Regions from separate parts of the Pseudonocardia lutea genome, predicted to be linked through region 4. Evidence: riboswitches for the same ligand, from Rfam matches in the RefSeq annotation. Region 4 holds a riboswitch; each other region holds the start of a gene.
What was found. Region 4 has a riboswitch for S-adenosylmethionine ahead of cysC (adenylyl-sulfate kinase). Riboswitches for the same ligand answer to the same signal wherever they lie in the genome.

Region 1: it holds a riboswitch for S-adenosylmethionine, as region 4 does, so the genes downstream of both, ACFQH9_RS24620 (LLM class flavin-dependent oxidoreductase) here and cysC (adenylyl-sulfate kinase) in region 4, are expected to answer to the same signal.
Region 2: it holds a riboswitch for S-adenosylmethionine, as region 4 does, so the genes downstream of both, ACFQH9_RS09030 (aminotransferase class V-fold PLP-dependent enzyme) here and cysC (adenylyl-sulfate kinase) in region 4, are expected to answer to the same signal.
Region 3: it holds a riboswitch for S-adenosylmethionine, as region 4 does, so the genes downstream of both, thrC (threonine synthase) here and cysC (adenylyl-sulfate kinase) in region 4, are expected to answer to the same signal.

What each region holds. Positions count from the first base shown of each region.
Region 1 covers NZ_JBHSQK010000071.1:34,701-40,429, reverse strand. The annotation lists gene ACFQH9_RS24625 (NtaA/DmoA family FMN-dependent monooxygenase) at 1-533, opposite strand, end outside; gene ACFQH9_RS24620 (LLM class flavin-dependent oxidoreductase) at 530-1,726, opposite strand; SAM riboswitch class I at 1,847-1,940, opposite strand; gene ACFQH9_RS24615 (hypothetical protein) at 2,105-2,620, opposite strand; gene ACFQH9_RS24610 (MFS transporter) at 2,747-4,315, shown strand; gene ACFQH9_RS24605 (carboxymuconolactone decarboxylase family protein) at 4,416-4,997, opposite strand; gene ACFQH9_RS24600 (CaiB/BaiF CoA transferase family protein) at 4,997-5,729, opposite strand, start outside.
Region 2 covers NZ_JBHSQK010000017.1:26,813-32,541, forward strand. The annotation lists gene ACFQH9_RS09015 (hypothetical protein) at 1-375, opposite strand, end outside; gene ACFQH9_RS09020 (hypothetical protein) at 384-716, opposite strand; gene ACFQH9_RS09025 (putative leader peptide) at 942-1,028, opposite strand; SAM riboswitch class IV at 1,514-1,627, shown strand; gene ACFQH9_RS09030 (aminotransferase class V-fold PLP-dependent enzyme) at 1,685-3,106, shown strand; gene treS (maltose alpha-D-glucosyltransferase) at 3,360-5,624, shown strand; gene ACFQH9_RS09040 (PfkB family carbohydrate kinase) at 5,628-5,729, opposite strand, start outside.
Region 3 covers NZ_JBHSQK010000030.1:35,258-40,986, forward strand. The annotation lists gene rpsT (30S ribosomal protein S20) at 154-420, shown strand; gene holA (DNA polymerase III subunit delta) at 563-1,531, opposite strand; SAM riboswitch class I at 1,775-1,919, shown strand; gene thrC (threonine synthase) at 1,926-3,191, shown strand; partial or broken gene ACFQH9_RS13520 (ComEC/Rec2 family competence protein) at 3,513-5,672, opposite strand; gene ACFQH9_RS13525 (ComEA family DNA-binding protein) at 5,669-5,729, opposite strand, start outside.
Region 4 covers NZ_JBHSQK010000125.1:529-6,257, forward strand. The annotation lists gene ACFQH9_RS31445 (sulfotransferase family protein) at 1-486, opposite strand, end outside; gene ACFQH9_RS31450 (glycoside hydrolase family protein) at 491-1,447, opposite strand; gene cysC (adenylyl-sulfate kinase) at 1,444-2,067, opposite strand; SAM riboswitch class I at 2,246-2,339, opposite strand; gene ACFQH9_RS31460 (putative leader peptide) at 2,632-2,775, shown strand; gene ACFQH9_RS31465 (acyl-CoA dehydrogenase family protein) at 2,754-3,983, shown strand; gene ACFQH9_RS31470 (alpha/beta fold hydrolase) at 4,256-4,957, opposite strand; gene ACFQH9_RS31475 (winged helix-turn-helix transcriptional regulator) at 5,074-5,412, shown strand; gene ACFQH9_RS31480 (hypothetical protein) at 5,526-5,729, opposite strand, start outside.

The sequences.
Region 1 (5,729 bases), on a different contig from region 4:
CCCCAGGAGTCCCACAGCGCCCGGACGGCGTCGAGGGTCTCCCCCGCGCGCTCGTACCGCTGCGAATGCTGCAGGAACCCGCCGCGCCGGAAGTTCTCCCCCGTGTCGGCGTCGGAGCTGGTCACGACGTTCCACGCGGCCCGCCCGCCGGACAGGATGTCCAGCGTCGCGAACCTGCGGGCCAGCTCGTAGGGCTCGTTGAAGGTCGCGTTGATCGTGCCGGTGAGCCCGATGTGCTCGGTCACCGCGGCCAGCGAGGCCAGGACCGTGAAGGTGTCCGGCCGTCCGACGACGTCCTGGTCGAAGACCTGCCCGCCGCGGGTGCGCAGCCGCAGCCCCTCGGCGAGGAACAGCAGGTCGAACGTGCCGCGCTCGGCGGTGCGGGCCCAGTGCTCGAAGGACGCGAAGTCGATGTGGCTGCCCGACGCCGGGTCGCTCCACACGGTGTCGTGGTTGACGCCCGGGAAGTAGGCGCCGAGGATCACCTGCCTCTTCCCGCGCGGCGTCGATGGTTCGCTCGCACGCTCGCTCACGCCGCCACCCCCGCGTACCGGCTGGCCGGGCGTTCCAGGCCGAACCGCTCGCGCAGCGTCCCGGGCTCGTAGGCGGTGCGGAACAGGCCCCGCTCCTGCAGCTCCGGTACGAGCCCGTCAACGATCGCGTCGAGGTCGGTGGGCAGGACCGCCGGCCGCAGCCGGAACCCGTCGACCCCTTCGTCCCGCCAGGACTCGAGCAGGTCGGCGAGCGCGGTCGGGGTGCCGGCCAGCATTGCGGCGTCGGAGCGCAGCGGGCTCCGCTCCTCCAGCCGGCGCAGGCGGGCGTGCGCCGCGTCCGCGTCGGCGTCGAGGACCACGACGAGGTCGGCGAGCACGCGCAACGCCGGCTGCGTACGCCCGACCGTGTGCTGTGCGGCGCGGATCTCGCCGAGGATCGCGGGGATGTCGGCGGCGCCCTGCGGGGTGGTGAACACGACGTCCGCGGCGCGGGCGGCCAGCTCGTACGCGGCCCGGGCGTGGGCGAGCGCGACGACCAGCGGCTGGCCCTGCGGCGGTCGCGGCACGATGGCCGGCCCGCGCACCGAGAAGAAGCGCCCCGCGAAGTCGATCGTGTGCACCTTGTCCCGGTCGAGGAACCGGTTCGTGGCGGCGTCGCGGATCTCGGCGCCGTCCTCCCAGCTGTCCCACAACCGCCGCACGACCTCGACGGCGTCGGCCGCCTCGTCGAACAGCTCCTGGACGGCGGCGGCGGTCTCCGGGGTGCCGAGCGTCTCGCGGCGGATCTCCGGCAGGGTGCGCCGGCCGAAGTGCCGCGCCTCGTCGGCGCGGGCCGAGGTCTGCACCCGCCACCCGGCCCGGCCGCGGCTGTCGTGGTCGAGCGTGGAGATCGCCGAGGCGACGTGGAAGGGCTCGGTGTGCGTGGTGGTGACGGTCGGGACGAGCCCGACGTGGCGGGTCAGCGGCGCGACGAACGCGGCGACCAGCTCGGCGTCGAGCCGCCCGCGGACCTGGTCGGTGCGGCGGTCGGACGCGCCGAGGTGATCACCGGACTGCAGGCCGAGGCCGTCCTCGATCGTGACGAGGTCGAGCAGGCCGCGCTCGGCGGCGCGGGCCAGGGCGGCCCAGTAGCGGGCGGTGAAGAGCAGATCGGGGCGGGCACCGGGCTCGCGCCAGGCGGCGGGGTGCCAGCCGGCGCCGTCGAGCGCGACGGCGAGGTGGATGGGGGCCATGAGGGCACACCTCTCCTGCGGGAGGGGGAACGGGGATCGGGTCCTCGTCAGCCCCGACAGCCGGCGCTGGCCGTGCGCAGGAGATCCACGTGGCGCCGCCGCACCCCGAGAAACATGACTCCTCCATCGCTCCCGGCCTTAGCACCCGCACCCGTCGAGCGGGGGGTTGCTGCGGCGTCGTCGAGCCAGGTCTCTCGGCCGCTCTGGATGGTGTGGCCCCGTGGGGCCGGGCTTCACTCTACGGATCCGGAGGGCGCTCCCGTCAATCCTCCGGGTGAGGAGTGTGATCGAGGCCGCGTGGGATTGTCCGGACAGGACGGGGCCACCGTCCATCAGGGAGAACACCGCGGCCGGACAGCCTGCCGAGGTCCGGACGATTCACCGTCGGCGGCCGCCTCGCCGGCGGTCGGCGCGCAGCCGCCGCAGCATCGGCAACGCGCTGAACGAGGTTCCCCCGGCCGCCACGAGCCCGACGCCCAGGTCGACCGAGATCCGCCCCTCGCGCTCCCAGTAGACGTCCTTCAGGTCCAGCAGCAGGGCGAACTCGTCGACGATCAGCGCCAGGCCACTGCCGTAGGCCAGCGCGACCAGGGGATGGCGCCGGGTCCTGTCGGTGCCGCGCACCGCGACCGCGCCCACCCCCGCCAGCAGGCCGATCCCCCAGAGGTAGTGGTGCAGGTGTGCACCCCCGACCGACACGTTCCGGAACGGGCCGCCGCCACGCCGGATGCTGTGGGTGATGCCACGGACCCCCGCGAAGGTCGCGGTGAAGCCCGTCCAGGACCACAGGACCGCCCGTTCCCGTGGCCCGAGCCCCTCGCGGTAGGCCGCGCGGACGTCGGACGGTGTCGGGACGGCCGGCACCGTCGCCTGCGGCTCCGAGGCAGATGACATGCGCCGAGAATGGCCCATCGGCCCGTCGCTCACCCACGAGAGGGGGTTTCCGACTGGACGACCGGGCGGTGACGACGGTCGGAAGTGCCCTTGTCCCGACGCCCGGGGAGCTGTTGGGATGCGCGGATGGCGAAGGACGGCACGTCCGGACGAGGAACGCTGGTCCTGGTCGCGATGACGCTGGCCAACGCGATGATCCTCATCGACCAGACCGCCGTCCCGCTGGCCCTGCCCGACATCGCCCACGATCTCGGGGTCGGTTCGCAGTCGGTGCAGTGGGTGCTCAACGCGAGCCTCCTGCCCCTGGCCGGCCTGACGATCCTCGGGGGACGGCTGGGCGACCTGCTCGGCAGGCGCAAGGTCTTCGTGACCGGATCGGTCCTGTTCGCGGGCGCCTCGGCGCTGGGCGGCCTGGCGCCCTCGTTCGAGGTGCTGCTCGCCGCCCGGATCCTGCAGGGCGCCGGGGGCGCGCTGATGCTGCCCACGACGGTGGCCATCGTCAGCTCGGCCTTCTCCCGCGACGCGGCCGGCCGGGCCCTCGGCACGATGGGCGGGATCGCCGCCGTGGCCGGTGCGCTGGGACCCACCATCGGCGGCGTGCTGACCTCGACCCTCAGCTGGCGTGCGGTGCTCCTGATCAACGTTCCGCTCCTCGTGGTCACGCTGGTCTGCACGGTGCGCGCCGTGCCCGCCGACGCGCGGTCGACGGGTCGCCCCCACATCGATCTCAGCGGCGCGGTCACGGCCGGCGTCGGGCTGGTTGCCCTGGTGTTCGGGCTCGGGCAGACCACGGCGTGGGGCTGGAGCTCGCCGGGGGTGATCGTCTCGCTGGTCGTCTGCGTCGTGGCGTTCACCGCGTTCGTGCTGCGCGAACGGCGGGCCCACGACCCGCTGATGAACTTCGCCCTGCTGCGCCGGAGCCGCAACTACCTCGGCGCCACGATCAGCCAGGGCCTGGCCGGCATGGCCGAGATGGGCCTCGGGCTGATCTTCCCGTTGCTGCTCATCCTCAATCTCGGGATGGACCCCGCGGTCGCGGGCCTGGCCCTGATCCCCACCACCGTGCCCATGGTGGTCCTCGCCCCCCTGGTCGGGCGCTGGTACGACCGGTCCGGCGGGCGGCCGCCCCTCGTCGTCGGGTTCGGTTGCCTCGCCCTCGCCGGCGTCCTGCTGGCACTGGGCGCCGGGGCGCGCGGCTACCCCTGGTTGCTGCCGGGCCTGCTGGTCTACGGCGTCGGCCTCGCGATCGTCCTCACCGTCAACGACCCCGTCAGCATCGACACGGTCCCGGAACGGGACCACGGCCAGGCGTCGGGCGTGTCGGCCACCGCGGAACAGGGCGGCGGCGCGATCGGCATCGCCCTGCTCTACGCCGTGTTCCACGGCGTCTACCTCTCGCGGCTGCACGCCGACGTCGCGGACCGGGACCTCCCGCCGCTCGACGACCAGACCGGCCCCCTGCTGCGCGACGCGCTGAACGCCGCCGAGCAGTTCGGACTGCATCCCGACACCTTCGACCCCCGGGTCGCCCGGTACCTCGGCTCCGCCCGGGTCGCGTCCGACTTCGGCTACTCCGTCACGTTCCTCGTCACCACCGTCCTCGCCCTGATCGGGCTGGTGGCCACGGCCGTCCTGGTCCGCAAGCCGGGACAGCCCGCGGTCGCGGCGACCGAGAGCGAGACCTCCGCCCCGTGAGCATCGCCGCGCGGCGCCGGCGGCCGAGCTCGGCGAGCGGCGCGAGCCCGGTGGCGCCGAGGTCGTGGCCCCGGTTGCACGGTTGCCGGTGACGGCGGCTTCAGGTCCCGTCGCCCGGCCGGAATCCCGTCGGCCAGCCCGGCAGGTCCTCCTCCTTCTGCACGCCCGCCGCGTTCAGGAACCCGGCCGCCATCCGGTAGAAGCCGACGAGCACGACCAGCTCCACGAGCTGGGTCTCGGTGAACCGGCCGGCCAGCTCGGCCCAGGTCGCGTCGGAGAGGTCGGTGTGGTCCAGCACCTCGTCGGCGGCCCGCAGGAGCACCGCGTCGGCGGGCGGCCACGGCGCGTCGGGATCCGTGACCCGGACGATCTCCTCGTCGGCCAACCCGGCCCGCCGGCCGATCAGGACGTGCTGCGCCCATTCGTACTCGCAGCCGCTGCGCCAGGCCACGCGCAGGACCACGAGCTCGCGCTCCCGCGCGGGCAGGTCGCCCCGGGTGAGGAAGAACCCGCCGAGCACGTTGAACCGCTTCATCATCCGCGGGTGCCGGGCCATCGTCCGGAAGATCGCCAAGGGCACGCCCCGGTCGTCGCCGAGGGTCTTGGCCAGCATCTCCGCGACCTCGGGCTCCGGGTCCCCGACCGGGGCGACGCGCGGGTCGGCGGCGTGCGGGAACGGCATCAGCCCACCACCTTCGCCTCGCGCAACGCGGCGATGGCCGCGTCGTCGAGCCCGAGCCGGTCGCGCAGCACCTCGTCGGTGTGCTCGCCCAGCCCGGGCAGCGCCGCCGGCTCCTGTCCGACGAGCGAGCTCGCCACCTTGATCGGGTTGCCGACCGTGCGGATGGTGCCGAGCTCCCGGTTCGCGGTCTCCTGGCGCATCTGCCGGGCGGCGACCTGCGGATCGTCGAGCAGGTCGTCCGTCGTGTTGACCGGCGCGGAGGGGACCCGGTGCCCCTGCAGGTCCGCCACCGCCTCGGCCCTTGTGCGGGCTCGGGCCCACTCCTCCACCGCCGGCCGGACGAGCCGCTCGTGCGCCTTCGACCGCTGGTGACCGGTGGTGAGCTCGGGGTGCCCGGCGAGGTCGGGCCGCCCGATGCACTCGCAGAGCGCCGCCCACTCGCGGCCGTTGAGCACGGCGATGATCACGTACCCGTCGCTCGTCGCGAACGGGCCCCAGGGCGACTGCAAGGCGTACTGCCCGCGCCCCATCGCCTCGCCGACGTGCTCCTTGTAGGCCATGGGCAGGTCGTTCATCAGCAGCGACGCGTCGAACATGCCGATGTCGACCCGGGTGCCCTCCCCGGTGCGGTCGCGGTCGCGCAGCGCGACGAGGGTGCCGGCGAAGGCGCAGGTGCCGGAGAAGATGTCCGACATCGCGAAGCCCATCCACGCCGGAGGGCGGTCCTTCTCC
Region 2 (5,729 bases), on a different contig from region 4:
GCCGTAGCCGGGCGAGCCCTTCGTGACGTCGACGACCGCCATGAAGTCCGGCCCCGGCAGCGCGTTGCGCACCTTGTCGGTCGGGTTCGCCAGCGACCCCGGCAGGTTCTTGACGTCCGGGACCACCGTGTCGGCGACGTTCTCGTCACCGGCCCACACGACCATGTACTCCGGTCGCGTCGACCCGTCGCGGGAGTCCTCCGCGGCGTCGGTGTCGATGTTGTTCTCGACCCAGTAGTCCTTGCCGTCGGCCCCCTTCACGGCGGACCTGACGGTCTCGACGTCGGCGTACGCGTCGCCGCCGGGGATGGTGGTCACCCCGGCGACGACCCCCAGGGCCAGCAGCCCGAGCAGGATCTTCTTCGGTGCACGCATCCCGGGCCTCAGCTCGGCAGGAGTCGGCTGGGCGCGCCCACCGCCGACTGGGTCAGGCCGGCGAGCGGGACGCCCGCGGGAGCGAGGTCCCGGCCCTGGTTCAGCAGGTCGCCCTCGCCGAACGCCGTGGACGACGGCTCGACGTACGGGGCCTCCGGCGCGGGTGCGGGTTCCTCGTCGTAATGGGCGGTGAGCAGCGGGGCGAGGTCCGGCACCAGGTCCGGGGTGGCGGCCTGGGCCGGGCCGGTCAGGCCGACCACGGCGGCGCCCGCCAGGGTCGCGGACCCGGCGAGCCGGGTCAGGGCCGACCGGGATGGTCGGTGTCGTCGGTGTCGGGGCACGACGATGTCTCCACTTCTTCTCATCGGGGAGCGGACGGCGGCGGACCGGCGCCCGAACACCGCACCGACGGTCCGATGTGGACCGACCGGCGGCGGCGGGGCGGGCGGCGGTGGGCGAGGCCTGGCACACCGGTCGGCGGCCCGGTCGGGGCCGGGCGGACGGGACGGCGGGTGCCGGAGCGGGGTCGCGAGGGGGAAGAGGGCGGGGCCGGACGGCCCGGGCCTTCAGTTCACCGGCGCGCTACACAGTGCGCTCGCGACGCGACGCAGATCGACGTGACGTCGATAGGCGAAGCGGTCGGTGAGGCGCATGACCGGAACTGTGTCACCCCTGTGGAGCAGTGGTGACCAGCGGGGTCGGACAGAGGGTCGTCCCACACCGTTCCGGCCTCATTTCGGACCCGTTCTCGTGGCCCAGGTCACCGTAATCCGACCTCTCGGAGCCCCGGAACGGGCCGGGTGCGCGGTGTGATGCGGCGCGGAATCTTCACGCGATCGTGTCGGCGATCTCGGGAACCGATCACGACTCGCCTTGGCCGACCTGGCGATTCGCCGCCGTCCCCCTCGATCGGGTGATGGGAGACCGCCGCCGTCCCTCCACCCAGCGTGAGCGTTCTTCCCGGCGCGGGGGAAACGGATCGGAAATGCCGCGGGAATGGCCGGGATCGAGCGAGGGCCGGACAATTCGCGCCGATCTGGAACATCCGCGACCGCAATGTCCGGTCATTCCCGCTCCCGATTCCGCGGCCCGGATCACACTTGACCGTTCCGCGGATCGGCACCTACCGTCGTCGTCAGGTCAAGAGCGCCAGCGCCAAGCCCCGGCTCGCTGGCCGGCAACCCTCCTCCGCGGTGGGGTGCTCCGGGTGACGACCGGGCCGCCGCGGACCCGCGGCCGGCAAGCGCGGACCCCGACGTCCGGCACCTCGTGCCGTACCGGGTCCTGAGTGATCCGTGGAGGATCCACGATGTCCGACGTCCGTACCGCTCCGCCCTGCACCGAGGCCCCGGGCTGCGCCGCGGCTCCGGCCCGCGCCACGGCCGCCGCCTCCGCCGCGTCGACGCCCGCCGCTCCCCTGCCCGAGCTGGTCGGCACCGGCCTCCCGGTCCCGCTGGTGGACGGCCGCACGGTGCCCTACGCCAACCTCGACCTGGCCGCGAGCGCCCCCGCCCTGCGCGCCGTCGCCGACCACGTGGCCGAGCTCCTCCCCTACTACTCGAGCGTGCACCGCGGCGCCGGCTACGCCTCGCAGGTCTGCACCGCGGTCCTCGAGGGCGCGCGGGAGACGGTCGCCCGGTTCGTCGGGGCGCGGGCGGACGACGTCGTCGTGTTCACCCGCAACACCACGGACGCGCTCAACCTGCTCGCGGGCGCGGTCCCCGGCGCGACGCTGTGCCTGGACGTCGAGCACCACGCCACGCTGCTGGCCTGGCGCGGCACCGACCACCGCGTGGTGCGTGCGCCCGACACCGTCGGCGAGACGCTCGACCTCCTGCGCGACGCGCTCGCCGCCGAGCCGACCGCGCTCCTGGCGATCACCGGCGCCTCCAACGTCACCGGCGAGATCCTGCCGATCGACGAGATCTGCGCGATCGCCCACGCCGCGGGCACCCGCGTGGTGCTCGACGCGGCCCAGCTCGCCCCGCACCGCCGGGTCGACATCGCGGCGTCCGAGGTGGACTACGTCGTGCTCTCCGGGCACAAGCTCTACGCCCCCTACGGCGCCGGCGCGCTGGTCGGGCGGCGGGACTGGCTCGACGTCGCCACCCCGTACCTCGCCGGCGGCGGCGCAGTGCGCTCGGTCGGGGTGGAGGACCGGACCGCGGAGGTCAGCTGGGCCCCGGCGCCGCACCGGCACGAGGCCGGCACACCCAACGTCCTGGGCGCCGCCGCGATCGCCGCGGCCTGCCGCGCACTGGACCCGGTGATCGACGAGGTCGCCCCCGCCCACGAGCGGGCCCTGCTCGCCCGCCTGGTCAGCGGGCTGTCCGGGATCGCGGGCGTCCGCCCGCTCCGGATCTGGGCCGACGCCCCGGACCGGGTCGCCGTCGCCTCCTTCACCGTCACCGGCATCCCGGCCGGGCTCGTCGCGGCCGCGCTGTCCGCCGAGCACGGCATCGGGGTGCGCGACGGCCGCTTCTGCGCCCACCCGCTGCTCGCCCGCCTCGCCGGCGGGGCCGACGCGGTGCGTGTCAGCCTCGGCCTGAACACCACCGGGTCCGACGTGGACCGGCTGGTCGAGGCCGTGCGCGCGATCGCCGCCGGCGGCCCGGAGTGGGACTACCGGGAGGTCGACGGCCGCTGGACCCCGACCCCGGACCCGCGCGACCTCGACCCGCTGGGCCTCGGTGCGGTCACGGCGGCGGGCGGGGCGGCCTGCGGGCACTGAACAGCCCTGAACAGCCCTGAACAGCCCTGAACAGCACTGAGCGGCCCCGGGCAACCCGGACGGACCGGGCGGCACGGGCGGCACGGGCGGCACGGGCGGCACGGCCCCGTCGCCGAGCGGCGGGGCCCACCGCTCGGCCTGCGCGGTCGGGTGGACGGGCGCACCGTCGGCGCGTCACCGTCGTTTCCCCGCAGGCGTGGGTGGTAGACCCACCCCCGGGCGACGACCGGGTCGCGGCGAGCACGGAGAGTAGATGGCAGACGACGCAGCGCTGTCTCGGGCGCAGTCCGAGGAGACCGCGGAGCAGCACCCCCACGAGCCCAGCGAGATCACCTACGCGGAGCACCTGCATCCTGCGCGTCCCCGCACGCTCCGCCATCGCGCCCGGGCCAAGTCGCCCGTCGTCCGGCGGTCGGTCGCGAAGGACGGCGCCGCCACGGGTGAGAACCCGGCGTACGTGTCCTGGCTGCTCAGCCAGTCGATGCTCGCCGACGCCAACGAGATCGCCCGGCAGTTCTCCGGCCAGGGCACGATGTGGCAGAACCCGTTCGCCGATCCCGGCCCGCGCCAGGCCGTCGAGTCGGCGTCGGTCTGGTTCACCGCATACCCGATCTCGTTGATCACGCGGCCGGGCGAGTCCTTCCTGTGCGCGCTCGGCGACGAGGCGCTGTGGAACGCCTTCTGCACCATCGGCATCGAGGCGATCCACACCGGGCCCGTCAAGCGGGCCGGCGGCATCGCCGGCTGGCAGTACACCTCGAGCGTCGACGGCCACTTCGACCGGATCGGCACGGAGATCGACCCCGCGTTCGGCACGGAGGCCGAGTTCCGCGCGATGTGCGGCATGGCCACCTGGTCCGGCGGCACGATCATCGACGACATCGTGCCCGGCCACACCGGCAAGGGCGCGGACTTCCGGCTCGCCGAGATGAAGTACGCCGACTACCCCGGCATCTACCACATGGTGGAGATCGAGGAGGAGGACTGGAACCTCCTGCCCGAGGTCCCGCCGGGCCGGGACTCGGTCAACCTCGACGTGCCCACCGAGGAGGCGCTGGAGAAGGCCGGGTACATCATCGGCCGGCTGCAGCGGGTGATCTTCTACGCGCCGGGCGTCAAGGAGACGAACTGGAGCGCGACCAAGCCGGTCGTCGGCGTCGACGGCGTGGCCCGGCGGTGGGTGTACCTGCACTACTTCAAGGACGGCCAGCCCTCGATCAACTGGCTCGACCCGTCGTTCGCCGGGATGCGCCTGGTGATCGGCGACGCCGTGCACTCGCTGGCCGACCTCGGCTCCGGCGCGCTGCGGCTCGACGCGAACGGCTTCCTCGGCGTCGAGAAGAGCGCCGAGGGCATGCCGGCCTGGTCCGAGGGGCACCCGCTCTCCTCGGCGGCCAACCACCTGATCGCCAGCATGGTGCGCAAGCTGGGTGGGTTCACCTTCCAGGAGCTGAACCTGACGATCGACGACATCCGCGCCACCGCCGAGGCCGGCCCGGACCTGTCGTACGACTTCGTCAACCGCCCCGCCTACCACCACGCGCTGGTCACCGGGGACACCGAGTTCCTGCGGCTGACCCAGCGGACCTCGCTGGAGCTGGGCGTCGACCCGGCCGGGCTGGTGCACGCCCTGCAGAACCACGACGAGCTGACCTACGAGCTGGTGCACTGGGCCACCGGGCACCGCGACGACGTCTACCCCTTCGGCGGCGAGGAGCTCACCGGCGAGCAGCTCGCCGAGCGGGTGCGCGCGGACCTCACCGCGGCGCTGACCGGCGAGAAGGCGCCGTACAACCGGGTCTTCACGACCAACGGCATCGCCTGCACCACGGCGACGGTCATCGCCGCGACGCTGGGGATCACCTCGCTCGAGGCGATCACGGAGGACGACGTCCCCGAGATCATGCGGGTGCACCTGCTGCTGGCGATGTACAACGCTCTGCAGCCCGGCGTGTTCGCCCTGTCCGGCTGGGACCTGACGGGCATGCTCACCCTGCCGGCCGAGGAGGTCGCCGAGCTGATCGCCGAGGGCGACACCCGGTGGATCCACCGCGCCGCGCACGACCTGATGGGCGCCGCCCCGCACGCGGTGAAGTCCGCCTCCGGGATGCCGCGCGGCCGCTCGCTGTACGGGTCGCTGCCGGAGCAGCTGGAGGACGAGCGCAGCTTCGCCCGGCAGCTGCAGGCGATCCTCGCCGTCCGCTCGCGCTACGGGATCGCGGTGGCGCGGCAGGTCGACATCCCGGACGTGTCGCACCGCGGCATGCTCGTTCTGGTCCACGAGCTCGACCCGGGCGAGGACGGCGGGCGTCGGACGCACGTCACGGTGCTCAACTTCGCCGCCGAACCCGTCACCGGCACGGTGCGCTCCGAGCACCTCGTCCCCGGCAGCCGCGTGACGGACATGTTCACCGACAAGGAGGTCGGCGTGGTCGACGACCTGCGCGCCTTCGTCGTGGAGCTCGAGCCGCACCAGGGCCACTCGCTCCTGCTCGAGGTGCCGGCCGAACCGCGCTGACGCTCACGTGCGCGGGAAGTGGCGCCGGCGCACCACTTCCCGCGCACGGCCCCTCGGGCCGCGCTCGGGGTGCTCGATCCGCCGCCCGTCCGGCATCCCGCTGCG
Region 3 (5,729 bases), on a different contig from region 4:
GCGGAGCGCGGGCCCGTGCAGGGCCGTCCGCGCCGGGTTGTAGCATGGACGACCGAGTGCTCGGCGTGCTCGCTCGCATCGGTGGAGAACCGGTCGGGGTCGCCTGAGCCCCCCGATACGTACCAGCACCAGGAAGACTCGAGGCACACCAGCGTGGCGAACATCAAGTCCCAGATCAAGCGGGTCAAGACCAACGAGAAGCGCCGTCAGCGCAACAAGTCGGTCAAGTCGTCGGTCAAGACCGCGATCCGCAAGTTCCGCGAGGCCGCCGAGGCCGGCGAGACCGAGAAGGCCGTCGAGCTGCAGCGCGCCGCCGCCCGCGCCCTGGACAAGGCCGCCGGCAAGGGCGTGATCCACAAGAACCAGGCCGCGAACCGCAAGTCGGCCCTCGCCCGGCGCGTCGCCAAGATCGGCGCCTGATCCCGCGGGCGCGCCCGGCGCGCCCGCGTGCTCCCGGCGTCCACCGGACCCGGTCGAGCGCTCCCGTCGACGGCGCTGCCCTTTCCCGTGGGGCAGGGCCGTCGACGCGTTCTCGGGCGGCGTCGGGGTCGGCCGCGGCGAGTCAGCCGGTGCCGCGGGCTTCGACGACCGCGAGGACGGCGCGTTCCAGGGCGTAGGCGGGGTCCGCGGCCGCTCCCTTGACGTCCGCGTTGACCTGCGCGGTCGCCGCGATCGCCGTCGCGAGGCCGGCGGGCCGCCACGCCCGCACCTGCCCCTGCGCCTTGCGGATCTTCCAGGGCGGCATGCCGAGGCTGCCCGCCAGGCGGTTCGGGTCGCCGCGACCGGCCGCGCCGACCTTGGCCAGCGTGCGCACCGCGTCGGCCAGGGCGTCGGCGACCAGCACCGGCGCGACGCCCAGCACCAGCGCCCAGCGCAACGCCTCCAGCGCGCCCGCCCGGTCCCCGGCGACGGCCTTGTCCGCCACCGCGAAGCCCGACGACTCGGCGCGGCCGCGGTGGTACCGGCGCACGGCCTGGCCGTCGACCTGCCCGCCGGTGTCGGAGACCAACTGGTTCGTGGCCGACGCCAGTTCCCGCAGGTCCGAGCCGACCGCCTCGAGCAGCACGCTCACGGCCTCGGCGGTGATCGTGCCGCCGGCCCGCCGCACCTCGGCCCGCACGAACTCGGCGCGCTCCTCGGGACGGGTGAGCCGGTCGCACTTGGTCACGGCCGCGCCGGCCCTGCGCAGGTCGTCCGCCAGCTGCTTGCCGCGGGCCCCGCCCGCGTGCACGGCGACCAGCACGATGCCGTCGGCCGGCTCCGCCGCGTACGCCAGGATCGCCGCGGCGAGGTCCTTGCCCGCCTCGTGCGCCCCCTGGATCACCACGATCCGGCCCTCCGCGAACAGCGAGGGGCTCAGGTGCCCGACCAGCTCGCCGGGGGTGAGCTCGGCGGGGCGGAACCGGCGGATGTCGGTCTCGGGGTCGACCGCGCGGGCGGCGCGGAGGATCTCGCTCACGGCGCGCTCGACCAGCAGCTCCTCCTCGCCCACGACGAGCTGCACGGGGGCGGGCGGCTTCGTGGCCGGCATGGGCCGAACTCCTCTCGCACGCGTCGCGGGGGGCGGCGCGCGGGGTCGTGGTGCACCGGGGCCCGGGCGGCCCGGGCCCGGGCGCCATCGTCGCGCACGACACCGACGATCCGTGACACGCCTCCCACATCCGACGGCCGGCTGGATCCGGGCGCCCCGCGTGCCGTACCGTGCAGGGCGTCCGGATCGATCCGGGCGTCGCGCTCGCTCCGCGCACGGGGCCGGCACGGCACAACCGCATATGGCTCATCCAGAGGGGCAGAGGGAACGGCCCGACGAAGCCCCGGCAACCGGCGTCGAACGACGATCCGCGCAGTGCACCCCGCGGTGCCTGCACGTCGACGGACCAGGTGCCAATTCCGGCCCGCGCCAGCGGGACAGATGAGGAGATCTGATGACTCTCACTGCAGACACGCCTGCCGGCACCACCTTCGACCTCGGCTCCGCCGTTGCGCTCTCCTGTCGCGAGTGCGGCCACCGGACGCCGCTCGCCGCGGAGTTCGCGTGTCCGCAGTGCTTCGGCCCGCTCGAGATCGCCTACGACTTCCCGAAGGTCACGCGGGAGTCCATCGAGGCCGGCCCCAAGTCGATCTGGCGCTACAAGGACCTCCTCCCGGTCCCGGCGAACGTGCAGGCCTTCCCGAACACCGAGCCCGGCTTCACCCGGCTCATCCAGGCGGACCGGCTCGCCGCGGAGCTCGGGCTCCGCAAGCTGTGGGTGAAGGACGACACCGGCAACCCCACGCACTCCTTCAAGGACCGGGTCGTCGCCGTCGCCCTGGCCGCGGCCCGTGAGCTGGGCTTCTCCGTGCTCTGCTGCCCCTCCACCGGCAACCTGGCCAACGCCGTGGCCGCGGCGGCCGCCCGGGCCGGCTGGGACTCGGTCGTGCTGATCCCCTCCTCGCTGGAGCAGGCCAAGATCACCACGACGGCGGTCTACGGCGGCACCCTCCTCGCCGTCGACGGCAACTACGACGACGTGAACCGGCTCGCCACCGAGCTCGCCGCGGAGCACGAGGAGTGGGCGTTCGTGAACGTGAACGTCCGCCCCTACTACGCCGAGGGCTCCAAGACCCTGGGCTACGAGGTCGCCGAGCAGCTCGGCTGGCGCCTGCCCGACCAGATCGTCGTCCCCGTCGCCTCCGGCTCGCAGCTCACCAAGGTCGACAAGGGGTTCGGCGAGTTCGTCCGGCTCGGCCTGGTCGAGGAGAAGCCCTACACGATCTTCGGCGCCCAGGCGACCGGCTGCTCGCCCGTCGCCTCGGCCTTCGAGCAGGGCCACGACGTCATCCAGCCCGTCCGGCCGGACACCATCGCCCGCTCGCTGGCGATCGGCAACCCGGCCGACGGCCCGTACGTCCTCGACTCCGTGCGCCGCACCGGTGGCGCCGTCGGGCACGTCACGGACGAGGAGGTCGTCGAGGGCATCCGGCTGCTCGCCCGCACCGAGGGCGTGTTCGCCGAGACCGCGGGCGGTGTCACCGTCGCGACCGCGAAGAAGCTGATCGAGGCCGGCAGGATCGACCCGGACGCCGAGACCGTCCTGCTGATCACCGGCGACGGCCTCAAGACGCTCGACGCCGTGTCCGCCCACGCCCGTCCGACCGCGACGGTGCCGGCGACCAGCAAGGCCGTCCGCGAGGCGCTCGAGGGGCGCTGAGCCGGCGCGCCACGACGAAGGCCGGGCCCGGGGGACGTGTTCCTCCGGGCCCGCCGTCGTCCTCGGGACCCGGCGACGCGCACGGCGGCCCGCCCGGGAGCGGCGCGGGGCCGGGAGCGGGTCCCCGCGCGCGACCAGCTCGTCGGCACGGGTGAAGGCCACGTCGCCGGAGAGGTCCGTGCGCCGCACGACGGCCCCCGACGCCGTCAGCAGGTCGAGCAGCCCCGGGTTCGGGTGCCGGTAGGAGTTGCCCGCGCCCACGCTGACCAGCGCGACCCGCGGCGCGACGGCCCGCAGGAACTCCGGGCTCGTGGCGCGGGAGCCGTGGTGCGGCACCTTGAGCACCTCCGCCCGCAGGTCCGCGCCGCCGTGCAGGAGCTCGGCCTGGGCGTCGAGCTCGACGTCGCCGGTCAGCAGGATCCGCCCTGCCGGGGTGGTCGCGCGGAGCACGACCGACGTGTTGTTGACGGCCGTGCCGTCCTCCCCGTCGACGTACTCCGGCGCCCGGGCGGGGGCCAGGACGTCGAGCGTGAGGGCGGGCCAGGTGAGGCGCCGGCCCGCGGTCAGTTCCAGCACGGGCGCACCGGCCTCCCCGGCCTGCCGTGCGATCCGGTGCAGCGCGCCGGCCGGCTCCTGGGCCGGACCCAGCGCGACCCCGCCCGCCGCCCGGCCTCGCAGCGCTCCCGCCAGCCCGCCCATGTGGTCGGCGTGCAGGTGGGTGACGACGACGAGCGCCAGCGCGTCGACGCCGAGGCGCCGCAGGCAGGCGTCCGTCGGCCCGTCGTCCGGGCCCGCGTCGACGAGGACCGCCTGCCCCGGCACGCCGGTGGCCAGGACCAGGGCGTCGCCCTGACCGACGTCGCAGGCGACCACGACCCAGTCCGGAGGCGGCCAGCCGGGCCGGATCACCCGGGTCGGCACCAGGACCAGCGCCAACCCGATCACGACGGCCAGGACGACGAGCCGGGAGCGGCGGAAGCGGACCAGCACCACCAGCACGAGGAGCACACCCGTGAGGAGCAGCGCCCCGCGCACCCCGGCGGGCCAGGGCAGCACGGCGCCGGGGACCGCGGCGGCGCGATCGGCCACCAGGACGAGCCACGCGACGGCGGGACCGGCGAGCCACGCGCACGCGGTCGCGGCGGCGGGCGAGAGCGGTGAGACCAGGGCGGCGAGCACCCCGAGGACCGTGGCCGGGGCGACCGCCGGCACCACCAGCAGGTTCGCCAGGACCGTGACCAGGCTCAACCCCCCGCTGAGCCCGGCGATCACCGGAGCGGTCGCCACGCAGGCCGCCGCCGGCACCGCGAGCATCTCGGCGGCACCCTGCGGCACGCCGCGCCGCTGCAGCGCGGCCGCCCAGCCGGGTGCCACCAGCACGAGTGCGGCGGTCGCGAGGACGGACAGGGCGAAGCCGACGTCGACCGCGAGCGCCGGGTCGACCACGAGCAGCACCAGCACCGCCGCCGCCACGGCCGGCACCGCCGAACGACCTCGGCCGAGGGCGAGCGCCAGCAGCACGATCCCGCCCATCACCGCGGCCCGCACGACGCTGGGCGACGGCCGGGCGAGCACCACGAACCCGACGACGGCGGCCCCGGCCAGCACCGCGGAGAGGCGCGGGTCCGCGCGGACCAGGCGGAGGAGGCCGAGCACGGCGCCGCCCACGATGGCGAGGTTCGCGCCGGAGACCGCGGTGAGGTGCGTGAGCCCGGCGGCCCGGAAGTCCTCCTCCACCTCGCCCGTCTGCCCGCGGGTGTCGCCGACCGCGAGGCCGGGCAGCAGCCCCGCGGGGGCCTCCGGCAGCACGTCGGTCGCCCGCCGCAGGCCCTCCCGCAGCGCCCCGGCGGCGGTCTGCCACCAGGGCGGCGCGGTGACCGCGGCCGGGGCACCGCGTGTCCGGAGGACCGCGAGGGTGAGGTCGGCGCGCTGGGCCGGCAGCAGCAGGCCCTCGGCGGTGGCCGACTGCCCGGGGAGCAGCCCGCTCCAGCCCTCCGCCGGTGCCAGCAGCACCACGCGGCCGCCGGACCGCCACTCCCCCGCGCCGACCGTCGCGGTCTCCAGCTCGGCCTCGACCAGCATCCGGTCGGCCCCGAAGTCCGTGCCGTAGGCGGGGCCGCGCAGGGGCCGTGGATCGTCCGTCAGCGTGACGCGCAGGACCGCGGCCGATCCGTGCTCGGCGGCGGCCCGCAGCGGATGGTCGTGGATCTGGAGGGCATGGAGCCCGGCCGGCAGGCCCACCGCCAGGGCGCACCCCGACGCGGCCAGCAGCGCCAACCGGGCGCGGCCGGCTCGCCGGCGGCGCCCGGTGGCGACCAGGGTGACGAGGGCGAGGGTGCACGCGGCGAGGGCCGCGAGCGGGCCGCCGAGCACCGCGCAGAGCACGGCCGCCCAGGCGGCGAGGGCCGCGGGGACCAGGCGCAGATCCGGCCGGGCCCGGGGTTCCTCGGCGATCGCGCGGCGGTCCTCGCGCGTCCTCATACCGTCACCAGCTCCCGGAGCTGGGTGAAGCGGCGCTCGCCGATGCCCTCCACCTCG
Region 4 (5,729 bases):
GGCGGTGTAGTGCCAGAAGTGCGCCCAGCCCGCGGCGATCCGCTCCTCCTCGCGCTCCAGAGCGCGCACGAAGTCCGCCTCCGGCTCGAGGCCCGCGCCGCGCAGGTGCGCCCAGTTCGAGTGGGCCCGCTCGATCGGATCGCGCAGCACGGCGATCAGCCGGGCCCCGGGCAGGAGGTCCCGGATCCGCCGCTGCGCGTCGCGGTCGTAGAGGTAGAAGACCGTCGACTCGCCGCACAACGCGTCGGGATCGGCAGCGGTGAACAGAGCCTCGTACTCGTCCCGGCGCCAGACGTGCTCGCCCCAGGTCGCGAGGTCACCGGGGCCTCCACCGGAATCCGGCGGTGGGCCGTCGGTGAGGAAGAACTTCGGCTCCTTCGGGGTGGACAGGAACAGCTGCGGGTGGCCGCTCAGGGCGTTGTGCAGGGCGGAGGTCCCGCACTTCGGCGCCCCGAGCAGCAGGAAGTCCGGCAGACGCGAACCCACCGGCTCAGACCGCCGCCGCCGGGCGCCGTTCGGCGGAGCGGACCGGCGGCAGCAGCAGCTCCGTGCGCAGCTCGTGCGCCCCGTCCTCGCGGGTGCCCTCGTAGTAGAGCCGGTACCCGCCGGCCACCTGTGGCACCACGCTGAGGTAGCGCAGCCCGTGCCCGGCATGGGGCGACTCCGCGACCGGCTCGTGCCCCTGGGCGGTGAAGACACCGGGGGTCCCGGTGGCGTAGGCCAGGCCGGTCCGCTCCTCCCAGTTCTCCGCCGCCGTGGCGCGGCCGTCGTACGTGGCGGCCCAGCGGCCGTCGACCCGGAAGACGGCGCTGATCCGCACCCCCCTCGCGTCCCACCGCCCCGCGCGCGGCTCGAGCGCGGTGCCCTCGTGCCGCCAGGCCAGGCCGTCCGTGCTGGTGTAGTACTCGGTGGTCATCCGGTCCTCGTGCGCCGGCACGTCGAGCGGATGGACCGACGCCCACAGATGCCAGCGCCCGCCCTCGATGACGATCACCGGGTCCTTCACGGCGTGCCGCTCGTCGCCGGGCAGGACCGTGCGGCGCGGCGCCTCGGCCAGCTCCTCGGGGGCGTCGGCCTCCAGGACGTCGACCCACCAGTGCTTGCTCCCGGGCGTGGCACAGCTGACGTAGAGCCGCCACCGCCCCTCCGGCGTGCGGACCAGGGCCGGGCGCTCCAGCGACTCCGCCCCGAAGCGCTCCTTGGTCACCCGGGCGACCTCGGTGAACCGGATCCCGTCCGTCGAGCGGGCGAGAACGGTGGCCAGGCCGCGGCCGTGTCCCAACGGGGCACGCAACCGGTAGGCGGCGTGGTAGACGCCGTCGGCGAGGACGACGCTCGGAGCCCCCACCCAGTTGCCGGCACCGGCGCCGGGAGCCGCCACCGCGACCGCGGCGTCCTCCCACCGTGGGATCGGCAGCAACGGCGGAGATTCAGGGGCGGTGCTCAACTCAAGGACTCCTCGGGTGTGGCCGGGCCCGTCAGCCCGCGGTCGGTCAGGTGCGCGAGCAGCAGCGCGACCGAGTTCTCCACCGGCTGCTCGTGGGCGGGGATGACGAGGTCGGGCTCCAGCGGCACCTCGTAGGGGTCGTCGACGCCGGTGAGGCCGGAGATCTCGCCGACGCGCTGGCGGGCGTAGAGGCCCTTGACGTCGCGTTCGGACGCAATCTCCACCGGGGTGCTGACGTGCACCTCGACGAACTCGGTGCCCTTGTCGGCGTGCGCTGCACGGACCTCGTCCCGCACGTCCCGGAAGGGCGCGATGGCCGATACCAGCACCAGCACCCCGTTTCGCGCCAGCAGCTCCGCCACCCAACCGATCCGGCGGATGTTGATCGCGCGGTCCTCGCGGGAGTACCCGCGGGCCGCGGCCAGGTGCGGCCGGACGGCGTCGCCGTCGAGCACCTCGACCCGCAACCCACGAGCGCGGAGCCTGGGCTCGCAGGCGTGCGCGATCGTGGACTTGCCCGCGCTGGGCAGACCGGTCAGCCAGACCGTGGCACCGCGCTGCCGTGTAGGGCCGGGTGCGGGCGGAGCCGGTGCGGCCTCGGACGGCGACGACGCGCTCACGTCGCCGCACTCGAGGACGGGGCGCAGGTCATTGAGAGCTCCTCCGAAGCGGAAGTGGACCGACTACGACGGCTCACGCCGGCAGCCGGGGCTGTCGAGACCACCTCGAGGCCGACAGCCCGCGCTGGCCGTGCGCAGGAGATCCACGTGCCGCCGCCGCACCCCGACGAACATCGCTCCTCCATCGCTCCCGGCGGTAGCACCCGCACCCGTCAAGCGGGGGGTTGCTGCGGCGTCGTCGAGCCGGGTCTCTCGGCCGCTCTGGATGGGTGTGGCCCGTGGGCCCGAACTCACTCTAGGGATCACGACCGCACGTGAGTCAAGGGTCCGAACGACATCTGTGAGCCCCACCGCCGTGCCGGGCGCCGACCTGTCCGGACAGTCACCCGGACGTTCCCACCAGGAGAAACACCGAGCCCGGCGCCGGAGGAAGGTTCGGACATCCGACGCCGGGAGATGTAACCGGACCTCCGTGGTGGACCACACTCGACGGCCCACCGCGCAGTGGCCGGGCCCACGCCGGGCGGTTCCGCCGCGCGCCTCGCTCGTGCGACCATCCGAGCGATGGCACCGTCCGAGGCCCTTCGGCCGCTCTTCCGGGCGCGCCGCCACGTCGATCTCCGACGACAGGCGAGCGCGATCTGTCGGCATCCCGACCGCCGACCGATCACCCCCCGGAAGGACCCATGCCCACCCGTGACCCGCTGACCCGTCGCGCCTGCCACGGCGAAGCCCCCGGGCGTGCGCACGCCACGAGCGACCGCCACGAGCTCCTCACGCGAGTGCTTCCCGCCCTCGCCGACAGCGTCCGGGCCGGCTCACGCGGCCGCGAGGAACAGCGCACCCTGCCCTACCGTGAGATGCAGGCCTTCCGCGACTCCGGGCTGGGCTCGCTGCGCGTCCCGGTCGCCCTGGGCGGGGCAGGCGGGTCGATCGCCGACGTCGTCCGGACCGTGGTGCGACTCGCCGCGGCCGACTCCAACGTCGCCCAGGCCACCCGCCCTCATTTCGTTCATGTCGAACGGCTCCTCGAGCCCGACGTCCCCGACGCCGCCCGCCGGCTCCGCGCCGTGCGCGGCGTGTTGATCGGCGAGGCGACCTCAGAACGCACCGGCTCTCGGCCCTTCGACGTGGGGACCCGACTGCGGCACACGGGCGGGCGCCTCCTCCTCACCGGCGAGAAGCACTACGCCACCGGCGGGCTGTTCGCCACCCACCTCACCGTCCTCGCCCGCGACGAGGACGACCGACCAGTCTGGGTCCTCGTGCCCGCCGACGCCCCCGGCATCGAGCTGTGGGACGACTGGGAAGGAATGGGGCAACGCCTGACCGCCACCGGGTCAGCCGTGTTCACCGACGTCGAGGTGGACCCCGCCGACGTGCTGCACGCCGTACCAGGGCGCTCCGGACCGACCGTGACCTCCAGCTTCCGTGCCCTGCACCTTGCTGCGGTTGCGGCCGGGATCGCCACGGGCGCGGTCTCCGACATCACCGCCTTCACCCGCGCCAACCCACGCACCGCGCAGACGGCCGAGGCCGAGCGGGCCGCCGAGGACCCCTTCGTCCAGGCCGCGGTCGGCGAGGCCGGCGTCCTCGCCTACACCGCCCGCTCCGTGGTGCTCAGTGCAGCGCGTGCCCTCGACGCCGCGGCCGGACACCGCACGCCCGAGGAACTCGCCGCAGCCGCTATCGAGGTCACGCAGGCGAAGGTGGCGGCCGACCGCGCCGCCCAGGGGGCGGCCACGATCGTCTTCGACGCCGCCGGCGCGTCGGCCACCCTCACCTCCGCCGGGCTGGACCGCCACTGGCGTAACGCCCGCACCGTGGCCAGCCACGATCCGGCCGCCCACGCAGCCCGCACGATCGGCGACCATCTCTTGCACCGGACGCCGCCGCCGGGCGACGGCCTGCCCTGACGGGATCGAAGCCCAGCACCAAGAACCGAGGGGCGGTCCCTCCCACGGCCTACGTCCACGCCGGCGCCGACGGGTGAGCGGGCGGAGGCCGACCAGCGCCAACGGGAACAGGCATCCCACAGTGATCACCGACCCGCTCGCCGCGGTGGCGAGCCGCGGCCGGGCGGCCAGGAACCATGCCGCCCAGGTCGCCGAGGTCGCTCGCCATGGCCCCGATCCGGCACGTGCACACTCGACCCGAGCTTCCCCACGAACCGATGTCGGCGCCGTTGTCAGGCCGCTGCCTCGAGCAGCAGCCCGGTGAGCTCGGCGGGCATGGTGATCATGCAGTCGTGGCCGGTCGGCAGCTCACGCACCCGCTCGCCAGCCGGGACGGGACGCCGGGTGATGCCCGCAGGCCGACCCCCGACGCAGTGGATGTGCGTGCGCGGGATCGTGCGCGCGGCCGGCGCGTCCAATCTGACCGGCTCCTCAAGGCACCGCACCGGGTGGTCCGACAGGATCGAGCGCAACCAGGCGACGTCGTCGGGATCGGTGACCCCGAACAGGCCGAGGGGTGGCGGCTGCTCCGGCATCGGCGGAACGCGCCAGCCGTCCACGGCGACCTCGATCAGCTGCTTGGTGACCGGAAGGACGTCGACTGCGCTTTCGCCGTCCTCGGGGACCATCGCGTCGAGGAACACCAGATGCGCAATCCGCTCCGGGACCCGGTTGGCGACCCCCGAGATGACCATCCCGGCGTAGCTGTGCCCGACGAGCACGACGCCGTCGAGACGCTCGCTCTCGATCAGACCGGCGACGTCCTCGACGTGAGTACCGAGCCCGACCTCAGGGCCCAGCAGGTGCGCCTTGTCGCCGTAACCGGTCAGCGACGGCGCGAGCACCCGGTGCCCGGCCGACTCCAGCAGCGGGACCACCCGGTCCCAGCTCCGCCCGCTGTGCCAGGCGCCGTGCACCAGCAGAAACGTGGCCATCGTCGTCGGTTCCTCCTCGTGCCTCGGTACCCTTTGGTAACCGAAACATCGTCATCCCCACGACGCGCACCGGGCAATACGGCACTTTCCGGTGCCCCGGTTCTCAGGAGGTAACCATGCAGGACCCGTGCCAAGCCCGCGAAGTCCTCGGGATCGTCGGGGACAAGTGGGCACTGTTGATCGTCCGCATGCTCAAGGACGGACCGCGGCGCTTCACCGAGCTCAAGCGGGCCATCGACGGCATCAGCCAGCGCATGCTCACCGTGACACTGCGCGACCTCGAGCGCGACGGCATCCTGACGCGCACTGTCCACAACGTCATGCCACCGCACGTCAGCTACGAGCTGACCACGATGGGTCGAACCCTGCGCGAAGCCACCGCGCCACTGATCGAGTGGAGCATCACGCACCTGCCGCACATCGACGCCGCTCGCGCGGCGTACGACAACCGCTAGAGGCGCAGCGCCTCGACCGGGTCGTCGACGCGGATGTGTCGGCCCTCAGCGTCACCCGGGTCAATACGCCTCGGACCCTGCTTGAGCGCGGCGACCTGCTCCCGGTGTCGGCGTCAGCTCCGCATGCGCGGCGAAGCGACGCGGACCACCAGGCGCCGGTGGGCCGCCTCGACCGCGATCAGTTCGCCGTCGGCGGTGTCGTCGCCGCTCGAACGCCCCCGGTGCCGTTCGACCAGCGCCTCGAGCGAGGCGAGGAGCCGATCGCCGAGGTCGGCGTGGCGGTCGTCGAGGCTCGTCGGGAAGGTCGGGAAGGTCGG